Regions from separate parts of the Megasphaera jansseni genome, predicted to be linked through region 4. Evidence: riboswitches for the same ligand, from Rfam matches in the RefSeq annotation. Region 4 holds a riboswitch; each other region holds the start of a gene.
What was found. Region 4 has a riboswitch for S-adenosylmethionine ahead of cysK (cysteine synthase A). Riboswitches for the same ligand answer to the same signal wherever they lie in the genome.
Positions count from the first base shown of each region.

Region 1 (4,213 bases), on a different contig from region 4:
GGCAGGACGCCGTCGAATTCATGCTGGCCGGCGCCAGCGCCGTCGCCGTCGGTGCCCATAACTTCGTCGACCCCAGAGCCGTCGAAACCATCGCCGAAGGTCTGGACCAGTACTGCCAGGACGAAGGCATCGAACATATCCAGGACATTGTAGGGGCATTAGAGATTCGTGGCTAGGGACTAGTGGCTAGTGGCTCGTGGTTAGTGGTTAGTAGTTAGTGGCTCGTGGCTCGTGGCTCGTTGTGGGAATCCAATTCATGAGCCCGTTGGGTATATGTAAGATTCCCGTGACCCATTGATATGAGCGGGCCGCCCTTTGGGACGGCCCCTACGAAGCGGTCCATGGGACCGCGGCTAACCCCTAACTGCTAGCCACTAACCACTAAAAAAGGAGCTGTTGCATGTGCAACAGCTCCTTTTTTCTATTATTTATTTCTTATTCTTTTTTCGTGATGCGAAGTCGCCGCCGGCCTGGATGACGTTGACGACGACGATGAGGATGATGATCGTCGCCAGCATGACGTCGGGACGGAAGCGCTGGTAACCATAGCGGATAGCGATGTCCCCTAAGCCGCCGCCGCCGATGGCGCCGGCCATGGCCGATGCCCCGATGAGATTGACGATGAGGACGGTGATGTTATTGATGATCGTCGGCAGGGCTTCGGGAATGAGGACCTTGCGGATGATTTGGAAGGGCGTAGCCCCCATGGATTCCGCTGCTTCGACGAGGCCGAAGTCGACGTCGCGGATGGACGTTTCGACGAGACGGCTCAGGAAGGGGATGGCGACGATGGTCAAGGGGACGCAGGCTGCCGTCGTACCGATGGACGTGCCGGCAATGAGGCGCGTCAGCGGGATGATGGCGACCATGAGGATGATGAACGGGATGGAACGGATGATGTTGACGATGGTGCCAAGGATCTGATTGATGAAGCGGTTTTCCAGGATATGGCCCTTGCTGGTCGTGACCAGGGTGATACCCAGGGGAATCCCGATGATACCGCCGATGACCGTAGCGACGGCGACCATATAGAACGTTTCTTCAATGCCTTGGAGCATTAACTTAATGATTTCTTGGGACATAACCTAAAACCTCACTTCCAATCGGTAATGTTTTGATATACGAGAATGCTTTGGCCTGTGTTTCCATGTCGCCCATGATGACGACGATGAGGTAGCCAAAGGGTTCATCCTGGATGTAGTCGATGTTGCCGTAGAGGACGCTGACTTCGACGTTGAATTTGCGGACAATATCGGCGACGACGGGATCATTAGTGGCAGCGCCCTTAAAGCGCAGGCGGACGAGCATGTTGCGGTCCGGTGCCGGCTGATCCGTGACGCCCAGGTTCTTGATGCCTGCCGGCAGTTCCATGTTGATGATGGACGTGACGAAGTCCTTCATGGTCTGGGACTGAGGATTGGTGAAGATGTCGACGACGCGGCCCATTTCCTTGATGACGCCGCTTTCGATGACGGCAACGCGGTGGCAGATTTCCTTGACGACGGCCATTTCATGGGTGATGACGACGATGGTGATGCCCAGGCGCTGGTTGATGTCCTGGAGCAGTTCCAGGATAGATTTTGTCGTCTGCGGGTCCAGGGCTGACGTGGCTTCGTCGCAGAGCAGGATTTTCGGGTCACTGGCCAGGGCACGGGCGATGCCGACGCGCTGTTTCTGGCCGCCCGAGAGCTGGGACGGATAGTTGCCGGCCCGGTCACTGAGGCCGACCAGGTCGAGGAGGGACGCGACTTTCTTTTCGATGACGTCTTTCGAGGCGCCGACGAGTTCCAGCGGGAAAGCAATGTTTTCGGCAACCGTACGGGATGATAAGAGATTGAAGTGCTGGAAAATCATGCCGATGTTCTTGCGTTCTGCCCGCAGCTGGGATTCATTCATCTTGGTCAAATCCTTGTCGTCGATGATGACCTGGCCGCTCGTCGGTTTTTCTAACATATTGATGCAGCGGACCAGCGTCGATTTGCCGGCACCGCTCTTGCCGATGATACCGAAGATCTCGCCGTCGTCGATGGTCAGGTTGATGCCCTTCAGGGCCTGGACCTGTGCGGCGCCGCCGTAGGTCTTGGTAATATTTTTCAGTGTAATCACAGTATCAACTCCTCAAAATAGGCGTAACTAGAAAAAGCAACCACAAAAAAAGGCCGTCATGCAGATGACGGCCGTATATACGGTTTCATTTCATCTGTCGGAATGTTCCGTTGGAATTGGCACCTTCCCGGTAGGGGGTTGCCGCAGCGTCATCGGGCCAGTCCCTCAGCTGCTCTGGATGAAGGATATATGGTTGTTGCGTTTTATAATAGCACGGATGGCCGGGCTTGTCAATGGAAAATCGTTATTGCGCCCAGTCGCCAGCCGTAAAGACCGGTACCGTCGTGCTGTCGGCTTTCGTCCCGGTGATGGTCAGATCCGGTGAACCGACCATGAAATCGACGTGGATCATGGAATCGTTGAGGCCGGCTGCGGCGACGGCGTCTTTATCCATATCGGCACCGCCAGCCAGGCAGGTCGGATACGATGCGCCCAGGGCCAGGTGACACGAGGCGTTTTCGTCGAAGAGCGTTTCATAGAAGAGGATGCCCGACAGGGAAATGGGCGAGTGATAGGGGATGAGGGCCACTTCGCCGAGGCGGCAGGCACCGTCGTCGATGGCGATGAGCTTCTGGAGGACGTCTTCTCCCGTTTCGGCTGCGGCGTCGACGACTTTGCCGTCTTTGAAGGTCAGGTGGAATTTGTCGATGAGGTTGCCGTTATAGACCAGGGGCTTGGTGCTGTAAACCGTGCCGTTGACGGCATCCGCCTTGGGCGCCGAATAGATTTCTTCCGTCGGGATGTTGGCGTTGAAGAGCAGGTGGTCCGCCGTTTCTTCCATGCCGCCCTGCCAGATGTGACCGGCCGGCAGGCCGATAGTCAGGTCTGTTCCCAGGTTGTTCGTATAATGCAGGCTGGTGAAATGCTGGTCCGTCATCCAGGTCCGGCGCTTCTTCAATTCGGCCAGATGGGCATCCCAATCGGCCAGGGCATCGGCACCGTCGGCACGGGACGACTGGAGGATTTGCTTCCACAAGGCTTCGTAAGCGGCGGTAGCATCGAGGTCCGGGTAGAGCAGTTTGGCCCAGACGGCACTGGGGACGGCGGCGACGAGCCACGTCGTCTTCGAGGCCATCATGCCGTCGATGTATTCCTTCAGGGCTTCATTCTGGGCTTTCTGCTGGGCGAAAATCTTCTTGGTGTCGATGCCGTCCATGAGGTACGGGTTGGCCGAGATGAGGCTGAGGAAGGCCGCTTTCTTATGGTAATAGTAAAGGCTGAAGTCGCGGCGCCAGTCCGGCAGGGATTCGAAATATTGCAGATCTTCGTGTTCGTAGCGCAGGCGGGCCATATCGTCAGACCGCCAGTTGCAGACGACCTGGGCGGCGCCGGTTGTATAGGCTTCTTTTGTCAAGAGGGTGACGAAGTCGTGCGATTCGACAGGGGCATTGATGACCAGGGTCTGGCCTTTTTGGAGATTCAGGCCCTTCTGTAAGAGGACGCGGGCATAAGCCATTAATTGTTTCGTAGTTGGCATAAAATCACTCCTTAGTAGATGAGGATAGGACAGGGACTTTCCAGGCCGTGTGCTTCCACAGGCGCCAGTTCAGGGCACTGGCGTTGATGGCCAGGCTGATGATGAGGCTGATCCAGTAGCCATAGGGCCCGTAGGACGTGACATGGGCCATGGCATAGCCCATGGGGATGCTGATGAGCCAGTAGGTCACAAAAGCGACATACGTGATGATTCTGACATCCTTATAGCCGCGAAGGATGCCCTGGACCGGGGTACCGGCTGCATCGAAGAAGGAAAAGGCGACGGCGTAGAAGATGAACATGCGGATGGCCCAGAAGGTCTCGGCATCGCTGGTGAAGATGGCCGCAATAGTATCGACAAAGTGATAGGTCACGATGATGAGGGCGATGGCAATGGTAAAGGCCGTCATCTGGCAGAGCACGGCATACTGCCGGGCAGCGGCGTAGTTACGGGCGCCGACTTCGTAACCGATGACGATGGTCGCCGTCAGGCTGATGCTCCAGGGCAGGGTATAGGTCAGGGTCGAGAAACTGATGGCTGCCTGGTTGGCTGCCAGGTATAAGGTGCCGAATTCAGCCATGAGCAGGCCGACGATGGAGAAGAGGCTCGTTTCGCAGAAGACGGCGATGA
Region 1 covers NZ_JBHYRR010000012.1:55,449-59,661, forward strand. The annotation lists gene ACE418_RS06255 (dihydroorotate dehydrogenase) at 1-176, shown strand, start outside; gene ACE418_RS06260 (methionine ABC transporter permease) at 429-1,082, opposite strand; gene ACE418_RS06265 (methionine ABC transporter ATP-binding protein) at 1,063-2,106, opposite strand; SAM riboswitch class I at 2,194-2,291, opposite strand; gene ACE418_RS06270 (aminopeptidase) at 2,351-3,583, opposite strand; gene ACE418_RS06275 (MATE family efflux transporter) at 3,588-4,213, opposite strand, start outside.
Region 1: another riboswitch for S-adenosylmethionine. It lies ahead of ACE418_RS06265 (methionine ABC transporter ATP-binding protein); the one in region 4 lies ahead of cysK (cysteine synthase A).

Region 2 (4,213 bases), on a different contig from region 4:
GCCAGAACGCTGTTATATCTGCAAAAAAATACGCTTTACGTCGCTCGTAGCGCTGGCCAAGGCCGAAGGCTATCAGTGGGTCGTCGACGGGGGAAATGTCGATGACCTTGGTGATTACCGGCCGGGCATGAAAGCTTTGCAGGAACTGTCAGACTCCGTCCGCAGCCCCATGATCGAAGCCGGGCTGGCCAAAGCGGATATCCGGACCTTGTCGAAAGAATTCGGCTTGCAGACCTGGAATAAGCAGAGTGCGGCCTGCCTGGCCAGCCGCGTCCCGTATGGTGTGGAACTGACACCGCACCGCCTGGCCCAGATCGATGCGGCTGAAGCCGCCGTAGCGCCTTACGTCCAGGGTTCCCTGCGCGTCCGCTATCACGGCGATGTAGCCCGCATCGAAGTGGCTGTCGATGAAATCCCATCCATCCTGGCCCATCGGGACGAAATCGTCCGGGCCATCAAGGATACGGGCTTCACCTATGTCACCCTCGATTTGGGTGGCTATGAAATGGGCAGCCTGAACGACGTGATCCATACCAATGAGGAAGTAAAATAATATGGCTATTTCCAAGAAAGTAAAAGATGAAATGCTGCAGCGGTTCCAGGACCAATATGGTATCATGAAACCGGCCCTGCACTATAATTCGCCTTTTGAACTGATGATTGCCGTCATTTTGTCGGCTCAGTGCACGGACGAACGGGTCAATATCGTGACGGCCGGCATGTTCCCGGAATACAATACGCCGGAAAAGATGCTGACCCTGGGAACGGCCGGGCTGGAAGAAAAGATACGGACCTGCGGCCTCTATCGCAGCAAGGCCAAGAATATCCTGGCCAACTGTGCCATCCTTTGTGAGAAGTACCATGGCGAAGTGCCGCAGACTTTCGATGAACTGGTGAAACTGCCCGGCGTCGGCCGCAAGACGGCTAACGTCCTGGTCAGTATCTTGTTCCATACGCCGGCCATTGCCGTCGATACCCATGTCTTCCGCGTATCCAACCGCCTGCAGCTGGCCGAAGGGACGACGCCGCTGGAAGTCGAAAAGGGCCTGCAAAAAGCCATCCCCAAGGAATGGTGGAGCCGGGCCCATCATTGGCTTATCTGGCATGGCCGCCGGGTCTGCAAAGCCCGCAAGCCTTTATGTGACAACTGCTTTTTGGCCGATCTTTGTCCGAGTTGTCAGAAGTAAAACGTTAAAATAAAATAATAGTATTGACAAACCGCTAAAAATTTTATAGAATGTTGCCAATACATACAAAATTTCATAAGTTATATCAAGAGCAGCTGAGGGACGGGCCCGATGACGCTGCGGCAACCTGCCGATGGTAAGGTGCCAATTCCTACAGGCTAATCCTGAAAGATATCATTATGACTGAGGCGCAGCTTGGAGGCAGCGCCTCTTTTATTTTGGCGTATTATGTACTTATTTTCACATCATTTACATCATTCTTAGGGGGTATTTTCATGAACAACAACTCTTCTGGCGGCAAGGCTATCCGGGGGCTGGATGTACTCATCCTGGGGTTTGCCTTCTTTGCCACCTATTTTGGCGCCGGCAACTTGATTTTCCCGCCCCAGCTCGGTTTGAACAGCGGCAGCGATTTCCTGTCCGGCCTGGCTGGCCTGACCCTGTCCGGTATCTTTCTTCCTATCTTTACGCTCATCGTCATCGGCCTCAACGGCGACGTCCACTCCATTACCGAACGGGTAGGGAAGAATACGTATAATGTCCTCCTGGCCGCCCTCATGCTGGTCTGTACGTTCGTTTCCATTCCCCGTACCTGTGCGACGGCTATCCAGCTCGGCATCCAGGGCAACCTGCCGTCGGCCCCGTTCATTCCCTTAGTCATCGCATATTTCATCATCAGTTTCTTTTTCGTCGCCGACCAGAATAACGTCATGGACCGCATGGGGAAATACCTGACGCCGCTCCTGGCCCTGATTTTGGTCATCATCGCCTTCGTCGGCATCTTTAATCCCCTTGGGACGCCTGTAGCTCCGGCTGTGGATCATCCTTTTGTCAATGCCTTCCTCGGCGGTTATAATACCGGCGACGTCCTGGTCAGCTTCATCATGGCTGCTGTCTTTATCAGCTCCATTTACGGCAAAGGCTATACGGCGGTAGGCCAGCGCAATAAAGTGCTCATCTATTGTGGCATCGTATCCTTTGTCCTGCTGCTCATCATCTACGGAAGTCTGCTCTATATGGGGGCCTGCGTCAGTGGCGATTATCCTCAGAGTATCGGCCGTGCTGAACTTTTGGTTGCCATCATCCAGCGCGTCGGCACCTGGGTCATGGTCCCCATGGGGATTGCCGTCGTCCTGGCCTGCCTGACGACCGCTATCGGACAGATTGCCGCTGTTGCTGAATTCACCAGCTCGGCTACGGGCCATCGCGTCAGCTATAAACAAGTTGCCATTGGCTGCTGCATCTTGTCGGCTTTGACGGCACTCCTCGGCGTCGACGGCATCGTCACCTATATCGGCTGGATCTTCGGTGTCTGCTATCCGCCGTGCCTGGCCCTCCTGGTCCTGGGCATCATCGGCCGCTTCATGCCCAACAACGGCGCTTATAAAGGCTCTGTTTACCTGGTCACGCTCTTTGCTCTCCTGGAATCCCTGCCGGGCCTGAGCAGCCTGGGCTTTGCTAAAGCCATCGTCGCCGCTACGCCGCTGTCGACATACGGCTTCGGCTGGATCGTTCCTTTCATCGTCGGCCTCATCGGCGGCTCTATCATCGGCCATTTCGTATCCGCCTCGGAACCGGTAGAAGCCGAAGCGAAATAACACTAGCCGCTAGCCACTAGCCACTAACCACTAACCACTAGCCACTAGCCACTAAAAACAGACTACCTTTTAGGTAGTCTGTTTTTTTCGACTTGCATAATCCATGACTTCTCTCTATAATTAAAGAATAATCTCGAGTAAAAGGGGGTAATTTCATGGATTTGAAAAAATTATACATCGATGGCCAGTGGGTTGCGCCGTTATCTGGTCAATATATTGACGTAGAAAATCCGGCGACGAAAGAAATCTTCGCTACTGTCGCTGCGGCTGGTGCTGATGATGTCGCAGCCGCTGCCAAGGCGGCTGCCAAGGCTTTCCCGGCCTGGGCCGCGATGCCGCTGGAAGACCGCATTACTTTTATGAAGAATTTGCTGGTCCAGATGATCAGACTGGAACCGCAGTTCGTTGACGCTGTCGTCAAGGAATTAGGGGCACCCGTGGCTTTTGCCCGGACCAACCATATTGGGTATCAGTTCGTGCGGACCCAGTCGTACATCGACTTGGCACCGGAATTGCCACTGGTCGAACATCTGTCCCAATCCGTCGTTTACCGCCGGCCTTTGGGCGTCATCGGCTGCATTACGCCATGGAATTATCCTTTAGGGCAGATTATCCAGAAAGTCGTGCCGGCCTTGCTCGTCGGTGCGACAGTCGTCCTCAAGCCGAGCCAGCATACGCCGGTGACGGCCTACTATCTGGCCGAAGCTTTCGACCGGGCCGGTTTCCCGAATGGCGTCTTCAATCTCGTCGCCGGCCGGGGCAGCCAGGTGGGCAATGCCATCTGTGACGATCCGAATATCGCCATGGTATCCTTTACGGGTTCGACAGCAGCCGGCATCAAGGTATCCCAACGCGCTTTAGGCTCTATGAAGCGCATCAGCATGGAACTGGGCGGTAAGTCGCCTTTCATCCTCTTGAAAGGGGCGGATTACGAAAAAGCCATCCGCATGTGCTTCAACTCCATCTTCCTCAACAGCGGCCAGACCTGTACGGCTTTGTCGCGCCTGATTATCCCGCGGGAAGAAAAGGAAAAGATCGAACAGCTCATGCTGCAGATATTGCCGGAATATACCGTCGGCGACCCGGCTTTGGAAACGACGAAAATCGGTCCTGTCGCTTCGTATGACCAGTGGCAGACCGTCGATGCCTACATTGCCAAAGGGCTGGAAGAAGGGGCGACCCTCTTGGCGGGCAGCCGTCCGGCGGTACCGGAACATGGCTATTATGTCCAGCCCGTCATCTTTACCGATGTGACCAATGACATGACCATTGCCCGCGAAGAAATATTCGGCCCTGTCCTCAGCGTCCTCGCTTATGACAGTGTCGAACAGGCCCTGTCCATCGCCAACGATACCCCTTACGGCCTCAATGCGGCTGTCTGGGGCCCCGATAAGGCAGAAGCCTCGAAGGTGGCGGCTGCCATTTTGT
Region 2 covers NZ_JBHYRR010000001.1:73,373-77,585, forward strand. The annotation lists gene larE (ATP-dependent sacrificial sulfur transferase LarE) at 1-553, shown strand, start outside; gene nth (endonuclease III) at 555-1,187, shown strand; SAM riboswitch class I at 1,267-1,365, shown strand; gene ACE418_RS00400 (branched-chain amino acid transport system II carrier protein) at 1,463-2,785, shown strand; gene ACE418_RS00405 (aldehyde dehydrogenase family protein) at 2,941-4,213, shown strand, end outside.
Region 2: another riboswitch for S-adenosylmethionine. It lies ahead of ACE418_RS00400 (branched-chain amino acid transport system II carrier protein); the one in region 4 lies ahead of cysK (cysteine synthase A).

Region 3 (4,213 bases), on a different contig from region 4:
GGCGGTGTCCAAAGGGCACGAGGACACGGCTGCCGATGCGGACGGCCAGGCCGTCAGGAACGATATAGGAAAAGGTCTGCTGCAGCCGTTTCGCCGTCGTATTGATGATGATTTCAGCAATCAAAGGGACACCTCCTTTGTGTAGGGCTGTCGCACGAAAGCTTCTGCCATCATGCGAGACCCCGTTTACTTTATGGTTTGTAGCACAGAGTTTGTAGTTTGCAGAGAAAACCTTCAAATTTAAAACCATCCGCTAACAACTTGAAAGGAGCTGTCGCACGAAGGTTTTTGCCATCATGCGAGGCCCCTTCAACTTAAAAGTTTTTCGTTCGTAGTTCATCGTTCATCGCGATGGATTGATATTTTTAATCCCATACGACAAACGATGAACGACCTACGATCAACGTAAAAAGAGGCTGTCTTAATGCGACAGCCTCTTTTCTGAATGTTCAGTTTATCGAACCGCCTCTTATAAGCCGGCTTCTTTGCGGAGCGTGTCGGCTTTGTCTGTCTTTTCCCAAGGCAGGTCGAGGTCGTTGCGGCCGAAGTGGCCATAGGCAGCGGTCTGTTTATAAATCGGACGCTGCAAGTCGAGCATGGCGATGATGCCAGCCGGACGGAGGTCGAAGTTCTTTTCGATGAGTTCGACGATTTTTTCGTTCGGGACTTTACCCGTACCGAAAGTTTCGACGTGGATGGAAACCGGGCGGGCTACGCCGATGGCATAAGCCAGCTGGATTTCGCATTTGTCAGCCAGGCCGGCAGCGACGACGTTCTTGGCGACGTAACGGGCTGCATAAGCGGCCGAACGGTCAACTTTTGTGGGGTCCTTGCCGGAGAAGGCACCGCCGCCATGACGAGCCATGCCGCCATAGGTATCGACGATGATCTTACGGCCTGTGAGGCCCGAATCGCCCTGCGGACCGCCGATGACGAAGCGGCCAGTCGGGTTGATGAAGAGCTTCGTCTTGTCGTCGAACAAGCCTTCCGGCAGTTCCGGTTTGATGACGAATTCGAGGAGGTCGCTTTCAATCTGTTCGCGGCCGACTTCGGGGCTGTGCTGTGCCGAAATGACAATAGTATCGATGCGGACCGGTTTGCCGTCTTCATATTCGACCGTGACCTGGGTCTTGCCATCGGGACGGAGATACGGCAGCGTGCCATCCTTGCGGACTTTGGCCAGGCGGCGTGCCAGGCGGTGTGCCAGGGAAATCGGCAGCGGCATGTAGTCGTCCGTTTCGTTGGTGGCATAGCCGAACATCATGCCCTGGTCGCCAGCGCCGATGGTATCGAATTTATCCGTATTGCCTTCTTTCTTTTCCAAGGCATCGTCGACGCCCATCGCGATATCCGGAGACTGTTCGTCCAGGGAAACGAGAACGCCGCAGGTGTCGCAGTCAAAGCCATATTTAGCGCGGGTATAGCCGATTTCACGGATCGTTTCGCGGACGATGTGCGGGATATCGACGTAGCACGTCGTAGAAATTTCACCGACGACGTGTACCATGCCAGTCGTTACCAGGGTTTCGCAGGCAACGCGGGCGTTTTTATCTTTTGCAAGAATGGCATCCAAAATGCTGTCCGAAATCTGGTCAGCCATTTTATCGGGATGGCCTTCGGTTACGGATTCGGATGTAAAGAATTCACGATTTTTAGCCATGAGTGATCCTCCTTAAAAAAAATTCCCCTCATTCATGACTTCATGAGAGGGGCTTCTAATCCCCATCTGCCAGTATATCACTGCTGGAATTAGCACCTTTCATAGCTGAAGGTTGCTGCGACATCACAGGGCCAGTCCCTCCGTCGTCTCTTGATGGTTCTTTATTTGGTTTGCTTATCCATTATAATTCAAGTCCGTCTATTTTGCAAGTATTTTTTATGCCTAAAAAACATTGTCTACTAGACGTTGCCCCATGGGCAGGGTTATAATGTAAAAGATAGAAAGGATGATTAGATATGACCAAATTGCGGCCTAGAGATATATTCTTCAACGACCCTTATTTCGATTATGCAACCTGCAGCAAGCCCGGCGACCTGCGGCTGGCCAAGCGGGTAGAAGTATTGGGCAAATGGTACAAGACCCAGAGCCTGGTAACGACCCTTCTCACCCAGGAACGGCTGACCTTCAGCCGCCACACCGGCACGGACAAGGAAGACGCCTTGATACTGCGGATCTATGAACGGACAGCTGACCGGCTGCTCATCAACACGTATTATACGTCTAAGCAAAACCCGGAAGAAATCTACGCCGGCACGATTCACCTCGAACGCTACGACATGGCCCAGACCATGGAATCCTTTTCCTATATGGGCATCATCGACCTGCTCATGCTCCAGACGGACAGCCAGATCCTCGGCCTGACCGATGTCTTTGAAGACATACAGATGGCCAAACACGCCGTAGCCCATGCCCTGGGCATCTATCTCATGGCCATCTGCGACCAGCCCTGGTCCGATGAAGCGGTCACAGGCGGTCAGGAAACGCCAGCCATGATGATGGGCAAAGAAAAAGAAGAACTTCAGCAGCTGCGGGAAGAAAAAGCCCAGATGGATGCTGACAGAGAAGAACTCCTGCGCCTGCGCCTGGAAGCCAAGAACCGCACGGCCGTCCTTTCTGAACTAGAACGGCTGCGCCAGGAACTCGATGCCGAACGGACCGGCCGCGAACAGGACCGCAAACAGTATGAAGACCGCATCCGCAAGCAGGAACAGTACATCGAAAAGATAAAGGAAACGGCATCCAGTCAGATTGCTGAACTCCTGGCCCTGCGCAAGGAACTCAATAAGCGCCAGGTACGGCCGGACTTGGCCAAGGGCCAGGCACCGCGGAAAGTGACGCCTCAGGAAGCGTCGCGTTCGGCCCGGGACCCGGAAGACCGCGGTCTGGACCTGCCCTCTTTCATGACCCAGCGCGATTATACGCGCCAGCTGGACCGTTTCCTCAAGGAACGCCAGATAGCCCTGGCCGGCGGCGATCCCGACTGGCAGCGCCGCATCCAGCGCCGTTTCAGTGCCGTTGTCGTCATCAGCGGCCGCCCGGGCGATGACCGGCTGCTGAAAGAATCAGCTCTCTTAGTCATCAACATGGAAGATGGCAAGACACCGCTCGTCCGCTGGGCCATTACCGAAGCCAAAGAAAAAGGCTGCCCCCTCCTCTCCATTGGCCCGACCAACCTCAACGGCTTCGCCAAAGCTATCGTAGGGCATGTGAGTGGTTAGTGGTTAGTGGTTCGTGGCTCGTGGCTCGTGGCTCGTGGTTCGTGGCTCGTGGTTCGTGGCTCGTGGTTCGTGGCGGGCCGCCCTTTGGGACGACCCCTACAACAACATTAAAGCCATTTGCTAACCCCTAGCGGCTAACTGCTAGCGGCTAAAAAAAGGCGCTGTCGCACGAAGGTTTTTGCCATCATGCGAGGCCCCTTCAACTTAAAAGTTTTTCGTTCGTAGTTCATCGTTCATCGCGATGGATTGATATTTTTAATCCCATACGACAAACGATGAACGACCTACGATCAACGTAAAAAGAGGCTGTCTTAATGCGACAGCCTCTTTTTTCTGCAAACTCCCTGCTATCAGCTATGTTTTTTCTCCATAATGGCAGCCGCACGGGCTACGATGATGGCAGCGAGTTCGTCTTTATCCATTTTTTCTAATTTTTCCATAGAGCCGTCGGGGAAAAGCAGGGTGGCGATGTTAGTCGTCCCTTTGAAGCCGGCCCCTTCGGCGCTGACGTCGTTGGCGACGAGCATGTCGAGGTTCTTCTTCTTGAGCTTCTTCGTGCCGTATTCGATGACGTTCGTCGTTTCAGCAGCAAAGCCGACCAGGGTCTGATGGGTCTTGCGCTGGCCCAGGCCGTAGAGGATATCGGGATTCTTGGCCATTTCAATGGTCAGGGTATCGTCGTTCTTCTTGATCTTGTTTTCTGCCGGATGGGCCGAACGGTAATCGGCGACAGCTGCCGCCTTGATGACCAGGTCGCAGTCATCGTAATAGGAATCGACAGCCGTCTTCATGTCGCGCGTACTGCCGACATCGATGCGGCGAGCCAGGCCGACCGGCGTCTTGAGGTTGTCCGTCGTCCCGGCGACAAGGGTGACTTCTGCCCCTGCCATGACGGCAGCCTTGGCGATGGCAAAACCCATGCGGCCGCTGGAATGGTTGCCGATGAAGCGGACCGGATCAATGGGTTCCCGCGTGCCGCCAGCCGTGACGATGA
Region 3 covers NZ_JBHYRR010000003.1:21,323-25,535, forward strand. The annotation lists gene priA (replication restart helicase PriA) at 1-124, opposite strand, end outside; gene metK (methionine adenosyltransferase) at 470-1,660, opposite strand; SAM riboswitch class I at 1,720-1,820, opposite strand; gene ACE418_RS01680 (hypothetical protein) at 1,957-3,219, shown strand; gene coaBC (bifunctional phosphopantothenoylcysteine decarboxylase/phosphopantothenate--cysteine ligase CoaBC) at 3,570-4,213, opposite strand, start outside.
Region 3: another riboswitch for S-adenosylmethionine. It lies ahead of metK (methionine adenosyltransferase); the one in region 4 lies ahead of cysK (cysteine synthase A).

Region 4 (4,213 bases):
GGGTCGAGCTTTTCCAGGACCGGCTGGATCGAGCGGACGACGAAGGGAATGCCGACGAAGATCATGGCGATGGTCAGGCCGATTTTGGTATAGGCGATCTGGATGCCATAGCTGGCAAAGAAGCTGCCAAAGAAGCCCGTATCGGAATAGAGCTTGGATAAGGTAATGCCGGCGACGGCCGTCGGCAGGGCAAAGGGCAGTTCGATGACGCCGTTCAGGAGCCGTTTGCCCGTGAACTCATAGCGGACCAGGACCCAGGCCAGGATGAAACCGAAAACGCAGTTCACCAGCGCTGCCAGGATGGAACAGGAAATACTGGTGATGAACGCATTGCGGATGCCGCTGTTGGTGATAAGCTTGGCGTAGTCATTCGCCGTCAGCTGCAGGGAATGGGCCAGGACCGAAGCCAGCGGGATGAGAATGAGCAGGGACAACATGGTAATCGTCATGCCCATGGACAGGCCAAAGCCGGGAATAATCTGATTGCGCCCGCCGGAACGGGCAAAAAAATGTTTCATCCGGCTCCCCTCCTATTCGTTACCGTTGACGTCGGCCATGATCTTATCGAACAAGGCATCGTCATTGAAAAATTTGACATAAGCTGCATCCCAGCCGCCGAAGTCGCTGATCTTGGTCAGCTTGACCTTGAGATCGAAACGGTCGGCATAACGCTGAAGGATGTCCGGATTCGACGGCCGGAAACCGTTCTTGGCAGCCAGCTCCTGGGCTTCATCGGAATAAAGGTAGGCCAGGTATTCATGGGCGGCTGCTTCATGGCCCTTGCGCCGTGCCAGGCGGTCGACGACGGCCACGCTGGGCTGGGCCTGGATACTGATACTGGGAACGACGAGGTCGAACTTATCGGGATATTCCTGCATCGAATAAAGCGCTTCGTTTTCCCAGGCGATAAGGACGTCACCTTGTCCGTTTTCGACGAAGGTCGTCGTCGAGCCGCGGGCCCCGGAATCCATGACGGTGACGTTGCGGTACAAGTCGGTCAGGAAAGCACGGGTCTTGATTTCATTTCCCCCGAAATGGTCAAGCCCCCAGCTCCAGGCCGCCAGGAAGTTCCAGCAGGCACCGCCGCTGCTCTTGGGATCCGGCGTAATGACGCTCACGCCGGGTTTCACCAAATCATCCCAGTCGCGTATCCCTTTCGGGTTCCCCTTGCGGACCAGGAAGACGATGGTCGACGTGTACGGTGCCGAATCATTGGCAAAATCGCTCTGCCAGCCTTCATGGATGAGGCCGGCCTTTTCGATGAGCGAAATATCATGGGCCAGGGCCAGAGTCACGACATCGGCCTGGCTGCCCTCAATGACCGACCGGGCCTGACTGCCCGATCCGCCATGGGACTGGATGATGCGGATATCCTTGCCTGTCGTTTCTTTATAATGTTTCTGGAATAATTCATTATATTCTTTATATAACTCACGGGTTGGATCATACGAGACATTGGTCAGCGTCACCGTGCCGCCGCTCTCAGCGGTATCGCTGCGTCCGCAGCCCGCCAAGGCCCCCGCGACGGCCAGTACTGTCGAAAAAGCCAGTATAGCTATGATGCGCTTCTTGTTCATTTTCTTTCCCCCTCTATACCGGCTTAGATGCCTTACCCCTCAAATAAAGCCGTCGATAAATAGCGTTCGCCGCCATCCGGCAGGAGGACGACGATGGTCTTGCCTTCGTTTTCCGGCCGGATGGCCAGCTCCAGGGCCGCCTGCAACGACGCGCCTGATGAAATGCCGACCAGCAGGCCGTCGGTCTTGGCCACTTCCCTCGCCCGGCCGTAGGCGTCCTCATTGGATACGTCGATCACATCATCTACGAGAGACATATCCAGGACTTTCGGAATGAACCCGGCGCCAATCCCCTGAATGGCGTGCGGGCCCGGCCGGCCGCCGTGAAGGACGGCAGAATCTTTCGGTTCGACGGCAACGATCTGGACCGTTTCTTTATGGGCTTTCAAGCCCTGGGCCGTCCCCGTAATGGTTCCCCCCGTGCCGACAGATGAAATGAAGATATCGACCTGGCCATCCGTGTCGCGCCAGATTTCTTCAGCCGTCGTCTGGCGATGGATAGCCGGATTGGCCGGATTGTCGAACTGCTGGGGAATGAAGGCGTTGCCGTAAGAATCCCTCAATTCTTCGGCTTTGCCGATGCTGCCGCGCATCCCCTCGATGCCCGGTGTCAGCACGATTTCCGCCCCCAGGGCCGACACGATCTTACGCCGTTCCAGGCTCATCGTGTCGGGCATGGTCAAAATCAGGTGCAGGCCCTTCACGGCGGCCACCAGGGCCAGGCCGATGCCCGTATTGCCACTCGTCGGCTCGATGATGACTGTATCCTGATTGATTTTCCCCTGACGGATTCCCTCTTCGATCATCGCCGCAGCCACGCGGTCTTTGACGCTGCCCAAAGGATTCATGTACTCCAGCTTGCCCAGGATGCGGGCCTTGAGGCCGTGGACCTCCTGCCAGTGGGTCAGTTCCAAAAGCGGCGTATTGCCAATTAACTCTGTCAAATACTTTGCCACATGCTCCATGTCATCAGCTCCTTTTCGGCAAAAGAAAAGCGCCACCTGATAAATGCAGATGGCGCTATAAATAGACGTATGCCCATGACTTCATCTGCCAGGTTGATTCCTGCTGGAATTGGCACCTTACGTACGTAGGTTGCCGCAGCGTCATTGGGCCAGTCCCTCGGCTGCTCTGGATGAATAGGTTTCGTATTGTATTGTCCTTATGAATGGTTGTACAATACGATCATATCGTACAACACATGATGGTCAAATTTTTTAAGTACCCCATGATTACATACCTCTTAATGATTGAAAATGAAGTGTTCCCTATCGGAAACGTTACTGAGATTGTACACTTTACTTAGTATATTGTCAAGGGATTTTAAGCAAAAACTTTCATATTTTACAATGTAAACGTTATACCTCGTATTACAAACAGAGATTTAACTTTATAAATTACATTTTTTATAAGTAAAAGGAGCTTGTCGTATAACGACAAGCTCCTTTTTAAGGGGTTAGCCGTTAGGGGTTAGCCGTTAGTGTCTAACAGCTACCGGTAACGGCTAGCTGCTAACTGCTAACTGCTAACACACCCTCAATGCGTGGCTGTGGGCTGAGCGTCGTGGTGCGCCGTTTTATTGTCGGCGTGGACGAGTTCTTTGCCGCAGTGGTAGACGATGGAAACAGCCAGGACCATCAGGGCGATGGCCAGGACGAACTGCAGGCCTTCGATGAGGAGCGACCAGTTGCCCGAGGCAATCTTGATGATCAGGGCATAGGCCGATTCGACCAGTGCTGTCATGGTAACGCAGAACATGACGACCATCGGGACGTACAGCATGAAGCTCTTGCGGCCCGTCGTCTTGAGGAAGACGGTCAGGCAGATGAGGACCATAGCCGACAACAGCTGGTTAGCCGACCCGAAGAGCGGCCAGATGTTCATATAGCCGCCCAGGCAGAGCAGGAAGCCGAAGAACAAAGTGATGACCGTAGCAAAGTATTTATTGACGCAGATTTTCTGGATAGCATTCATTTCCTGTCCTTCATCGACACTGAACAATTCCTGGAAGGACATACGGCCGATACGGCCGACCGCATCGAGGGTCGTCAGGGCCAGGGCCGAAACGCACATGGTCATGATGCAGGCAGCGGCCGTCTGGGACAGGCCGAACATGGTGAAGAAACCAGCGACAGCGCCGGAGAAAATCTGGAACGGAGTCCCCGAAGCGACATGGCCGTTAGAAGCGGCTGCGCAGGCAATGACCAGGGAAACGACACCTAAAACGGATTCAACGCACATAGAACCATAGCCGACGAAGACGGAATCCTGTTCTTTATCCAGGGTCTTTGACGACGTACCGGAGGAAACGAGGCTGTGGAAGCCAGAAACGGCACCGCAGGCGATGGTGATGAACAGAATCGGGAACAAATCCTTGCCACCGACCGAGAAGGACGTGAAGGCCGGCATATTCAGCGTCGGCTGTGCAACGAAGATGCCGATGACGCCGCCGGCGATCATCATGAGCAGCAGGAAGGCGCTGATATAGTCACGCGGCTGTTTCAAGAGCCACATGGGCATGATGGAAGCAAAGAAAATATAAGCGAAGATGATATACAACCAGGTCATGCGGTCCAGGTAAATCGGCAGGTCGATGCCGACATAGAGCATGGCAATCAAGAGGACAATGGCAATGA
Region 4 covers NZ_JBHYRR010000008.1:70,914-75,126, forward strand. The annotation lists gene cysT (sulfate ABC transporter permease subunit CysT) at 1-518, opposite strand, end outside; gene ACE418_RS04745 (sulfate ABC transporter substrate-binding protein) at 531-1,577, opposite strand; gene cysK (cysteine synthase A) at 1,610-2,542, opposite strand; SAM riboswitch class I at 2,621-2,719, opposite strand; gene ACE418_RS04755 (carbon starvation CstA family protein) at 3,114-4,213, opposite strand, start outside.